Diaphorobacter ruginosibacter: one gene and its partners. The protein of the gene in region 2 interacts with the protein of the main gene of each other region in a pairwise test. Links are inferred from orthologs where the notes say so. Each region holds a gene or a part of one and is shown on either strand. Other genes may lie near its edges. The genes, in order: acpP, ybgC and secA.

The links.
Region 1: the proteins of ybgC (region 2) and acpP interact in binary tests that used the Escherichia coli proteins (3 or more experiments, as listed by UniProt). The link is inferred for Diaphorobacter ruginosibacter from one-to-one orthologs.
Region 3: the proteins of ybgC (region 2) and secA interact in binary tests that used the Escherichia coli proteins (3 or more experiments, as listed by UniProt). The link is inferred for Diaphorobacter ruginosibacter from one-to-one orthologs.

The regions. Positions count from the first base shown.
Region 1 is NZ_CP060714.1:3,843,073-3,846,889, forward strand. Bases 567-3,412 are described here. They hold acpP (acyl carrier protein), read right to left. Parts: upstream 2,187-3,412; coding sequence 1,947-2,186; downstream 567-1,946. Other genes in these bases: fabF (beta-ketoacyl-ACP synthase II), read right to left, coding at 663-1,910; fabG (3-oxoacyl-ACP reductase FabG), read right to left, coding at 2,291-3,040; fabD (ACP S-malonyltransferase), read right to left, coding at 3,037-3,412. In the rest of the region: H9K76_RS17485 (hypothetical protein), read right to left, coding at 35-535; more of fabD, read right to left, coding at 3,413-3,817. UniProt on the Escherichia coli protein: Carrier of the growing fatty acid chain in fatty acid biosynthesis.
Region 2 is NZ_CP060714.1:1,634,584-1,638,510, reverse strand. What follows is about bases 411-3,366. They hold ybgC (tol-pal system-associated acyl-CoA thioesterase), read left to right. Parts: upstream 411-1,655; coding sequence 1,656-2,078; downstream 2,079-3,366. Other genes in these bases: tolA (cell envelope integrity protein TolA), read left to right, coding at 3,253-3,366; H9K76_RS07435 (ExbD/TolR family protein), read left to right, coding at 2,792-3,220; tolQ (protein TolQ), read left to right, coding at 2,072-2,773; H9K76_RS07450 (pyridoxal phosphate-dependent aminotransferase), read left to right, coding at 426-1,610. Also shown: transcription antitermination factor NusB, read left to right, coding at 1-199; more of tolA, read left to right, coding at 3,367-3,927.
Region 3 is NZ_CP060714.1:1,038,591-1,042,854, reverse strand. The notes cover bases 239-3,531. They hold secA (preprotein translocase subunit SecA), read right to left. Parts: upstream 3,196-3,531; coding sequence 439-3,195; downstream 239-438. Other genes in these bases: H9K76_RS04700 (hypothetical protein), read left to right, coding at 3,529-3,531; argJ (bifunctional glutamate N-acetyltransferase/amino-acid acetyltransferase ArgJ), read right to left, coding at 239-304. Also shown: more of argJ, read right to left, coding at 1-238; more of H9K76_RS04700, read left to right, coding at 3,532-3,840. UniProt on the Escherichia coli protein: Required for protein export, interacts with the SecYEG preprotein conducting channel.

The DNA of each region.
Region 1 (3,817 bases), 2.2 Mb from region 2 along the record:
GGCACCTCGCCGTTGCCGGCGTCTTCTTCTTGTATCAATGGGCTGAACCACCGGAGAGCAGTGGATCAGCATGGGCGCGGCAATACACCGCACGGCGCAAATCGGCCCAGGATGACGGATCGGCCTTTTCCTCGAGCAGGCACCAGAGCACCCGTGGCGACCCCAGCACCCGCGCCCGCACCAGCAGGACCGACTGGAAATCCATGAGGATCTCGACATCGGCGCACAAAGCATGCTCCTGCGCCACCGTCTGAAGTTCCCACTGGATGCCATCCCAGCACAGAACAGCCACGGGATTGCGCCACCACCAGTGCAGCGCACCGCAAGTCACCACCACCCAGAGCGCCAACGCCAGGCTGGCCGGCCCAACCGGACGAGGTGCCGGCATCCCCGTCGCCAGCCACATACCCAGCAGCAGCAACGCACATGCGGACAATGCGGTAATCCACCAGAGTGCCATGCGCGAGCGCCGTGCGGGATACCGCACCGCAGGAGCGTGCAGGTGGTGCCGGAAGATGCGGTCAGCGGCGGTCATGCCGCAGCCGTGCTCCCAGGCGCACGAACAAGGACATGACGCGGCCCGAAAGCCTCTCCTTCACAGGAGGGGGCAATCGAAGGGGGAACGAACGGCAACGACATGCGACCAGTCCCCCTGCGTCGCATCAGGCGGCGCGCTTGAAGACCAGGGTGCCGTTGGTGCCGCCGAAGCCGAAGTTGTTCTTCACGGCGACTTCGAGCTTCGCGTCTCGCGCGACATTGGCGCAATAGTCCAGATCGCACTCGGGATCCTGCTCGAAGATGTTGATCGTCGGAGGAATCTTCTGATCGCGCAACGCAAGCACCGTGAACACGCTCTCGATGCCTCCCGCGCCACCCAGCAGGTGACCGGTCATGGATTTGGTGGAGCTCACCACCATCTTCCTGGCATGGTCGCCCATGGCCGCCTTGATGGCATTGGTTTCGTTCAGGTCGCCCAGCGGCGTGGACGTGCCGTGCGCGTTCAGGTAGTCCACCTGATCCGCATTCACGCCCGCATTGCGCAACGCGTTGAGCATCGCGCGGCGCGGGCCGTCCATGTTGGGAGCGGTCATGTGACCGGCATCGGCGCTCATGCCATATCCCGCCAGCTCGGCGTAGATCTTGGCACCGCGCGCCTTGGCGTGTTCGTACTCTTCGAGCACCATCACGCCGGCACCTTCACCCAGGACAAAGCCATCACGGTCTTTGTCCCAGGGGCGCGACGCCGTCTTGGGGTCGTCATTGCGGGTGGACAGTGCGCGCATGGCGGCAAAGCCACCCACGCCCAGCGGAGACACCGTGGACTCCGTACCACCAGCGACCACCACATCGGCATCGCCATATTCAATCATGCGCCCTGCTTCGCCGATGCAGTGCAGCCCCGTTGTGCAGGCAGTCACCACCGACAGATTCGGGCCCTTGAAGCCGAATCGCATGGACACATGGCCCGCCACCATGTTGATGATGGAGGCAGGAACGAAGAACGGCGTGATGCGGCGCGGGCCGCGGGCCGCCAGTTCTGCGTGGGTATTCTCGATCAGCGGAAGTCCACCGATGCCCGAGCCGATCACGCAACCGATGCGTGTGGCCAGGTCTTCCGACAGGGCTTCGCCAATCGGCAGCCCTGCATCGATGACGGCTTGCTCCGCAGCCGCAATGCCGAAGTGGATGAACGTGTCCATGGAGCGCGCATCCTTGGCGCTCATGTACTTCTCCACATCAAACCCCTTGACCTCACCCGCAATCTTGCAGGAGAAGTTCGACGCGTCGAACTTGGTGATGAGATCAATGCCGGATTGGCCGGCCAGGATATTGGCCCAGGCCTCGCTCACCGTGTTTCCAACGGGAGTGATGCAGCCCAGACCGGTCACGACAACGCGACGACGGCTCATGCGTTCAAACTTTCTGCTGATCTACAAAAGGCCTGATCAGGCCTTTTGATGGGTGTTGGCGTAGTCGATGGCGTTCTGCACCGTGGTGATCTTCTCTGCGTCTTCGTCAGGAATCTCGATGCCGAACTCATCTTCCAGAGCCATCACCAGTTCGACCGTGTCCAGGGAGTCAGCGCCCAGGTCAGCCACGAAGGCCTTTTCGTTGGTCACTTGGGACTCTTCCACACCGAGTTGTTCGGCAATGATTTTCTTGACACGTGCTTCGATATCGCTCATGGTTTCCCTCAGGGGGTTGTGAATGAATCCGCGATTTTAACTGCTTCGGGCAAATGCCCCTAACAGCCAGCCGTACGGACCAACCGGCACTGACCTTGTTTGTACTACATGTACATGCCGCCGTTGACGTGCAGCTCCTGCCCCGTCACGTAGCCTGCCCCCTTGGAGGCCAGATAGGCCACCGCATGGGCGATGTCGCTCGGCTGACCCAGATCGCCCATGGCGATCTGCGACTTCAGCGCCGCCTTCTGCTCGTCGGGGAGACTTGCCGTCATGTCCGTTGCGATGAAGCCCGGAGCAACGCAGTTCACGGTGATGCCGCGGCTGCCCAGTTCACGGGCCAGGGCACGCGTCATACCCGCCACACCGGCCTTCGCGGCAGCGTAGTTGGCCTGGCCCGGATTGCCCGAGGCGCCCACCACGCTGGTGATGCTGATGATGCGGCCGAAGCGCTGCTTCATCATCGGGCGAATAGCCGCACGGCTTACTCGGAATACGGCCTTCAGATTGGTGTCGATGACGGCATCCCAATCGTCATCCTTCATGCGCATGGCCAGGGTGTCGCGCGTAATACCCGCATTGTTCACCAGGACATGCAGGCCACCGAATTCCTTGACGGTGGCGTCGATCAGCGCATCGACCGCCGCGCCGTCGGTGACATTCAGCTTCACGCCCTTGCCGCCGCTGGCCGCAAGCGCTTCGTGGATGCGTGCCGCGCCATCATCCGACGTGGCGGTGCCGATCACGCGATAGCCGCGCGCAGCCAGTTCGGCAGCAATGGCCGCACCAATGCCGCGGGTGGCGCCGGTGACCAGCGCGATCTGAGGAGTGGAGGAGGTGTTGGTTTCGCTCATGCCAGCAATTCTTTGGTTTCTGCCAATGTGGCCGGATCATAAATGGATGCACCGACCAGTTCTGCGTCGATGCGCTTGATCAGGCCGGCGAGCACCTTGCCCGGACCGCATTCGATGACATGCGACACGCCGCGCGACTTGAGCGCCTGCACGCATTCCACCCAGCGCACCGGACCGAAGGCCTGGCGGTAGAGCGCATCACGGATCCGATCAGCATCGGTCTCGACGGCCACATCCACGTTGTTGAGCACGGGAATCTGCGCGGCACCCAGCTCCAGCGCGGCAAGCGCGACACGCAGCTTTTCCGCGGCAGGCTTCATCAGGCTCGAATGGAACGGCGCCGACACGGGCAGCGGCAGCGCGCGCTTGGCTCCCGCGGCCTTGAGCACCTCGCAGGCCTTGTCTACGCCCGCCTTCGAGCCGGCGATCACGGTCTGCGCGGGATCATTGAAATTCACGGCCTCAACCACTTCGCCGGAGCCCGCGCCGAAACTGGCTGCCGCCTCTGCACAGCCGGCCACCACCTTGGCCGAATCCAGCCCCAGGATGGCGGCCATCGCGCCCACGCCCACCGGAACGGCTTCCTGCATCGCAGCCGCACGCAGGCGCACCAGCGGAGCCGCCTGGGCCAGCGTCAGCACACCCGATGCCACCAGGGCGGAATACTCACCAAGCGAGTGCCCGGCCACCGCCGCAGGCAGTGCGCCCCCCTCGGAGCGCCACACGCGCCATGCCGCCACGCCGGCAACCAGCATCACGGGCTGGGTGTTGGTGGTC
Region 2 (3,927 bases):
CATGGACGTGCCCTGGCGCGTCGTGCTCAACGAGTGCATCGAGCTCGCCAAGGAGTTCGGCGGCACCGACGGCCACAAGTATGTGAACGGCGTGCTCAACGGCCTCGCGCCGCAGCTGCGCGCGCTGGAAGTGGCAGCGGACAAGAAGAGGGGACCGGAGTCCGATCTCGATTCCGAGCCGGCGCCCGCGCAGGATTGACCGCCCCGGTCGCTCGATTCCTCTCCCCTTCGGGACAGGACAGGGGTGACGGAGAATGCACCGGGCCCGCGACAGTGCCGGTGCCGACTGCAGAACTCCCGTCTCCCCCGCCCTCTCCCGCAGTCCTGAGAGGGTGACGTCCGGCTTGCCGCTCCGGCACCTTGAAACGAACCACAGCCCATTGAAGCCGAGAAGGCTTCATACCAGGAAGCCACCAGCTACTTCAATGAAATTCTCTTCTCGCGCCGAACGCATCGAACCCTTTTACGTGATGGAAGTGGCCAAGGCCGCGCAGGCCCTCGGCCGCGAAGTCGCCGGCACGGACCATCCGATGATCTTCCTGAACATCGGCGAGCCCGATTTCACCGCACCGCCACTGGTGCAGGAAGCCGCGGACCGCGCCGTGCGATCCGGCATCACGCAGTACACCAACGCACTGGGCCTCGAAGCGCTGCGCGAGAAGATCAGCCAGTGGTACCTGGACCGATTCGGCGTGAACGTTGCGCCGAATCGCATCGTCGTCACCGCCGGTGCCTCCGCCGCACTGCAGCTCGCCTGCCTCGCGCTCATCGAGCATGGCGACGAGATCCTGATGCCCGACCCGAGCTATCCCTGCAACCGCCACTTCGTGAGCGCGGCCGAGGGTACGGCCGTGCTGATTCCCACCACCGCTGAAGAGCGCTATCAGCTGAGCGCCGACAAGGTCGAGGCGGCCTGGGGTGCCAAGACACGCGGCGTGCTGCTCGCGTCGCCCTCCAACCCCACCGGCACGTCGATTGCACCCGATGAGCTGCGCAAGATCCACAAGGTGGTCAAGCAGCGCGGCGGCATCACCATCATCGACGAGATCTACCTCGGCCTGTCCTACGACGAGACCTTCGGCCAGTCGGCGCTGGCGATCGATGACGACATCATCAGCATCAACAGCTTCAGCAAATACTTCAACATGACGGGCTGGCGCCTGGGATGGATGGTCGTTCCCGAGGCCATGGTGCCCGTCGTCGAGCGCCTGGCACAGAACCTGTTCATCTGTGCGAGCACGATCTCCCAGCATGCGGCACTCGCCTGCTTCGAGGAGGACAGCATCGCCGAATACGAGCGCCGCCGCGCGCAGTTCAAGGCGCGCCGCGACTACTTCATCCCGGCCCTCGACGCGCTGGGCCTGTCGGTGCCCGTGATGCCCGATGGTGCGTTCTACGCATGGGCCGACTGCACGCAGGCTGCACAGAAACTGGGCGTGAGCGGCAGCTGGGACTTCGCGTTCGAGCTGATGAAGCGTGCGCACCTGGCCATCACGCCGGGGCGGGACTTCGGCACGGCCGACACCGGCCGCTTCGTCCGTTTCTCGACCGCCAATTCGATGACGCAACTGCAGGAGTCGATCCGGCGACTGCAGCAACTGATCGGCTGAGTCGGGCGAGGCCCGGTCCACCGAATTCATAAACAAGGTCAACACATGGCATTCGAATGGCCCGTCAGGATTTATTGGGAGGACACTGATGCAGGCGGCATCGTGTTCTACGCCAACTACTTGAAGTTCTTCGAACGCGCCCGCACCGAGTGGTTGCGCTCCAAGGGATTCCAGCAGCACACCATGCGGGAACAAACGGGCGGAATGTTTGTCGTAACCGGTGCCGACCTGCGGTACCACCGCCCGGCCCGGCTCGATGATGAACTGATTGTTACTGCCGCTGTCAGCGAAATGGGCAGAGCATCGTTAACAATAGGACAGAAGGCGCTTCTCAAGCCAGCGCAGATGAATCAGGCAACCCCTCCCTCCCTGCTGTGTGAAGCCACCATCCGCATCGGCTGGGTGGATGCAGCCACCATGCGTCCTTCGCGAATTCCTGGCAATCTTTTGGAACAACTCTCATCATGAATCAAGACATGTCCATCGCGAGCCTGGTGCTCAATGCCAGCTGGGTGGTTCAACTCGTCATGCTGCTGCTGCTCGGCGTATCCGTCGCCAGCTGGGCCGCCATCTTCCGCAAGATCACCGCGCTCAAGCGCGTGAAGTCGCTCAACGATGAATTCGAGCGCGATTTCTGGTCCGGCAACTCGCTCAATGATCTCTACGCCAGCGCCGCCCAGAACGCCAAGCAGGCCGGCCCGATGGAACGCATCTTCGCCAGCGGCATGCGCGAATACCAGAAGCTGCGCGAGCGCCGCATCAGCGATCCGGGCACGCTGCTCGACGGCGCCCGCCGCGCCATGCGCGCGAGCTTCCAGCGCGAGATGGACGTGGTCGAGTCGAGTCTTTCGTTCCTGGGCTCGGTGGCCTCGGTGAGCCCGTACGTCGGCCTGTTCGGCACCGTGTGGGGCATCATGCACGCATTCACGGGCTTCGCCGGCATGGAGCAGATCACGCTCGCCACCGTGGCGCCCGGCATTGCCGAGGCACTGGTGGCGACCGCCATCGGCCTGTTCGCGGCCATTCCGGCGGTGATCGCCTACAACCGATTCGCACGCGACATCGACCGCATCGCCACCCACCAGGAGACCTTCATCGAGGAGTTCTCCAACATTCTCCAGCGCAACCTGGGCGGCCAGACCGGCTCCGCCTCGAACCACTGAAACCCGAGGAGTCCGCACATGCCCGCAATGGCCTCCCGCAGCGGATCCCGGCGCCGCTCAATGAACGAGATCAACATGGTTCCGTTCATCGACGTGATGCTGGTGCTGCTCATCATCTTCATGGTGACCGCGCCGATGATGACGCCAAGCGCCGTCAATGTTCCATCCGTCGGGAAGGGCGACAAGACCCCCAAGACGTTTGGTCAGGTGATCATCGAAAAAGACGGATCCATCCAGCTCAAAACTGATGGCAACGAACGCACTGTCTCGCTCCAGACGCTCGGCACTGCCGCCCGCAACTGGCAGAAGGATCAGCCTGAAGACACGCCCGTGATGATCGCCGCCGACAAGACCGTCCCCTATGAGTCGGTCGTCAAGGCCATGGATGCGCTCAACCGTGCCGGTGTGCAGCGTGTCGGCCTCATCGTGAAATCCACAGGCGGCTGACCTCAAGAAGGCCGGAATCCTCCAAGAGCTGAATGCAAGCAACCAACGATCGCGACCAGTTTGCCCCGCCCCGTCCACCCGGACGTCGGCGTGCGATTTCGCTCGCCGTACTCGCGCACGCCGCTTTGGTCGGTGCGCTGTTCTGGGGACTGAACTGGAAGAAGAGTTCCGACGCCCCCGCTGTCGAGGCTGAACTCTGGTCTGCCCTGCCGCAGCAGGCGGCCCCTCGCGCGGCAGCACCGCCCCCTCCACCCCCCACGCCTGAACCCAGGCCGACGCCCGCCCCGCCGCCCGAGCCCGTGAAGGCCCCTCCGCCCCCACCGCCGCCGCCCGCCCCCGCACCGAAGCCGACGGTGCAGGACACGCGCGCCGCCGATATCGCTCTGGAAAAAGAAAAAAAGCGCAAGGAAGCCGAGAAGGCCCTGCAGAAACAGCAGGAAGAGAAAGAGCGCAAGGAGAAGGAACGCAAGGAAAAGGCCGAGGAAGAGCGCAAGGAAAAGCTGGAGCAGCAGAAGAAGGACAAGGCCGAAAAGGAAAAGGCGGAGAAAGCCGAGCGCGAGAAGGAGCGCAAGGAACAGCTCGAGAAGGAAAAGAAGGAAAAGGCGGAGCAGGAAAAGAAGGACAAGGCCGCCAAGGCCGAGGCCGACCGCAAGAAGGCCGCCGAGGACAAGCGCAAGGCCGATGCCGCCAAGGCCTCGGAAGCCGCT
Region 3 (4,264 bases), 600 kb from region 2 along the record:
CCGCGCAGGTGGCGTGGGCACGGGCCAGGCCGTCGGCACCCGTACCGGCATTGGCATTGCCGGTGTTGATCACCATCGCGCGGATGGCGCCTCCCTGGGCCAGATGTTCACGGCAGATCTGCACGGGTGCCGCGCAGAAACGGTTCTTGGTGAACACGCCCGCGACGGCCGCACCCTCGTCCAGCAGGAAAACCGTGACGTCCTTGCGGTTGGCCTTGCGCACGCCGGCTTCCGTCACACCAATGCGCACACCGGGAACGGGATGGAGAGAGGAAGCATCAGGAGCTGAAAGGTTCACTGGCATTTGGCGCTGTCCTTGAAAGCGAAGAGGGAAAGGTACTGAGAATTTCGATCGCCCCCGGAGTTACACCCGGGGAATTCCTGATCGTACAAGCAAAAACACGGGCATGAAGCCCGTGTTATTTTTAGTGCAGCAGATCAGGCGAGTTTGCCGTGGCACTGCTTGTACTTCTTGCCGCTTCCGCACGGGCAAGGGTCGTTGCGGCTGATGCGCAGGCCCTCGTATTCGGAGGGCAGCGGCTGGTTCTCGGGTGCATCCGGATCGGAGCCCTCGGTCAGGTCGGAGCTGCCATGGTAGGTGGCGCCGCCCAGGCGGTCGCCCTGGTCTTCCAGGGCCTGCGATGCCTGGTCCAGTTGCTCGTTGGACTGGATCTGCACCGTCATGAGCGTACGTGTGACCGCGTTCTTGACCTGGTCGATCAGCTGGCGGAACAACTCGAACGCTTCGCGCTTGTATTCCTGCTTGGGCTGCTTTTGCGCATAGCCGCGCAGGTGGATGCCCTGGCGCAGATAGTCCAGCGCCGAGAGATGATCACGCCAGTTGGAGTCGAAGCTCTGCAGCAGCACCATGCGCTCGAACTGGTTGAAGTTCTCGCTGCCGACCATCGCCACCTTGGCCTCGAACTGCTCGCGCGCCGCGGCCTGCACCTTTTCGAGGATTTCCTCATCGGTGATGGACTCGGAGCCCTGCACGTCCTGCTGCAGCGGCAACTGGATCTGCCAATCGGCAGCCAGCGCCTTTTCGAGCCCGGGCAGGTCCCACTGCTCTTCCACCGACTCCTGGGGCACGTACTGGCGCACCACGTCGGCCATGCAGTCGTCGCGCATGGCGGCGATCAGGACGCCCAGGTCCTTCGCATCGAGAATCTCGTTGCGTTGCTGGTAGATCACCTTGCGCTGGTCGTTGGCGACGTCGTCATACTCAAGCAACTGCTTGCGGATGTCGAAGTTGCGCGCCTCCACCTTACGCTGCGCGGATTCGATGCTGCGCGTGACGATACCGGCCTCGATGGCCTCGCCATCGGGCATCTTCAGGCGATCCATGATGGCCTTGACGCGGTCACCCGCGAAGATGCGCATGAGCTGGTCATCCAGGCTCAGATAGAAGCGCGAGGAGCCCGGATCGCCCTGGCGGCCGGAGCGGCCACGCAGCTGGTTGTCGATACGGCGCGACTCATGGCGCTCGGTGGCGATGATGCGCAAACCGCCCAGCGCCGCCACCTTCTCGTGATCGACCTTCCAATCGTCGCGTGCCTGCTGGATGCGCGCCGCGCGTGCGGACTCATCGAGAGACTCGTCGGCCTCGATGGCCGCAATGGCCTTCTCGATGTTGCCGCCCAGCACGATGTCGGTACCGCGGCCGGCCATGTTCGTGGCAATGGTGATCATGCCCGGACGGCCTGCCTGCGCAACGATGTCCGCCTCGCGTGCATGCTGCTTGGCATTCAGCACCTGATGGGGCAGGTTCTCGCGGTTGAGCAGCTCGTCGATGATTTCGGAGTTCTCGATCGAGGTCGTGCCCACGAGTACCGGCTGGCCACGCTCATGGCATTCGCGGATGTCCTTGATCGCCGCTTCGTACTTCTCGCGCGTGGTCTTGTAGACGCGGTCGAGCTGGTCGTCGCGCTTGCTCGGACGATTCGGAGGAATCACCACGGTCTCGAGGCCGTAGATTTCCTGGAATTCGTAGGCTTCCGTGTCGGCCGTGCCGGTCATGCCGGACAGCTTTGCGTACAGGCGGAAATAGTTCTGGAAGGTGATCGAGGCCAGGGTCTGGTTCTCGGCCTGGATCTCCACGCCTTCCTTGGCTTCCACGGCCTGGTGCAGGCCATCGCTCCAGCGGCGTCCCGCCATCAGGCGACCCGTGAACTCGTCGACGATCACGATCTCGCCGTTCTGCACGACGTAGTGCTGGTCGCGGTGGTAGAGATGGTTGGCGCGCAGCGCTGCATACAGGTGGTGCATGAGCGCAATGTTGGAAGGATCGTAGACCGATGCGCCTTCTGCAATCAGGCCCGCCTGCGTGAGCAGCTGCTCCGCATGCTCATGGCCCTGCTCGGTCAGGAACACCTGATGCGACTTCTCGTCGAGCGTGAAATCGCCCGGCTTGGTGACGCCTTCGCCCGTGCGCGGATCGGCTTCGCCTTCCTGGCGCGTGAGCGCCGGAATCACCTTGTTCATCGCCACATACATGGCGGTATGGTCCTCGGCCTGGCCGCTGATGATCAGCGGCGTGCGCGCCTCGTCGATCAGGATCGAGTCCACTTCGTCGACGATGGCGAAGTTCAGCCCGCGCTGCACGCGTTCCTGGCCTTCGTAGACCATGTTGTCGCGCAGGTAGTCAAAACCGTATTCGTTGTTCGTACCGTAGGTGATGTCTGCGCCGTAGGCCGTCTGCTTTTCCTCGCGCGGCATCTGCGGCAGGTTGATGCCGACCGACAGGCCCAGGAAGTTGTAGAGACGGCCCATCCAGGTCGCATCACGGTTGGCGAGGTAATCGTTCACCGTCACCACGTGCACGCCCTTGCCGGACAACGCGTTCAGATACACGGGCAGCGTGGCGGTCAGCGTCTTGCCTTCGCCGGTACGCATTTCAGCGATCTTGCCGTAGTGAAGAGCCATGCCGCCCAGCATCTGCACATCGAAGTGGCGCATCTTCATGATGCGCTTGGAACCCTCGCGAACCACGGCGAATGCTTCGGGAAGCAGGCTGTCCAGCGATTCGCCCTTGGCGACGCGGTCCTTGAACTCCTGTGTCTTGCCACGCAGCTGGTCGTCGGTCAGCTTCTCGAACTCGGGCTCGAGGGCATTGATGCGAACAACGGTTTTGCGATATGTTTTAAGCAACCGATCATTACGGCTGCCAAATAATTTGGTGAGAAAGTTGGTGGCCATGCAAACAGGACCGCCCAACGCGCAGAGGCGCGCCGGAGCGACCGTAATCCCTAAGACGAATTGGTATCAGATGGGGCCGCTCCCGGAAATTGCAACAGGCGGTTGAACTGCTGCACCGCATCCGAAGGCGGGGGCTCGTGGTCGGATTCTACTCGCGCACTGTGCATGGCCCTTCAGATTTGTTCGGAGAGCTGGGTGGATGCGCGGGTTTGTCGGATTTCGGCCCGCTGGCCGACACCATTCGCTCTGCGCGATACTGGCGGCGCTGTTTGCGCACGCCGATAATTGAAGGCAACGCCCGCCCCGCCTGCATTTCAGCGGCACACATCCCACATGCTACGACGCCATCAAGCCATCCCTCTGCTGCAAGCCGCACAGGCATCCCCTACGCTGGCACAGCTGTCCCGGCTGACCAGCGACTCGAGCGCCCGCCTCAAGGCCATCGAGCCCCTGATTCCCCCCGGGATGCGGGCATCCATCCAGGCCGGGCCCATTGAAGGGAGCACCTGGTGCCTGCTGGTCAAGGGCAATGCGGCGGCCTCCAAGCTCCGACAGTTGCTGCCATCGTTCGAGGCGCACTTGCGGTCCAAAGGGTGGGATGTTCAGTTCATCCGTATCAAGATTCAGGCTCGTAGTGCGGGGTGACTTGTGTGGGGTGGTTGCTTGCTTTCTTGCTTTCTTGCAGCCTTCTGCTTCCTGTGTTTCAGGGTAGAGGCCGGGAGTGCCCCCGGCGGGGCAGTAACTTTTTGGTCTTGCCCAAAAAGTCACCAAAAATGCGCTTGGAATGCGGGGGCACGCGGTGAAACTCACTGCGCGCCTGCGGCGCTCCGTTCGAACAAACACCGCGAGTCAGCTTGCAAGAGGTGTATACGGCACATTGCTTCGCTCGTGCCGGGCTCGCCCGACTTCGGGCGAGCTGACTGCGCCCACTTTGAACAGCAGTGTTGAATTGGGGCACGATACATCTCGCGAAGTCGCGAGATGTCCAGGCACGAGCGCAGCGACGTGCCGAGTGCTCCTCCCCTTCAACTGACTCACGGCGGCTGTCTGAACGGAGCGCCGCAGGCGC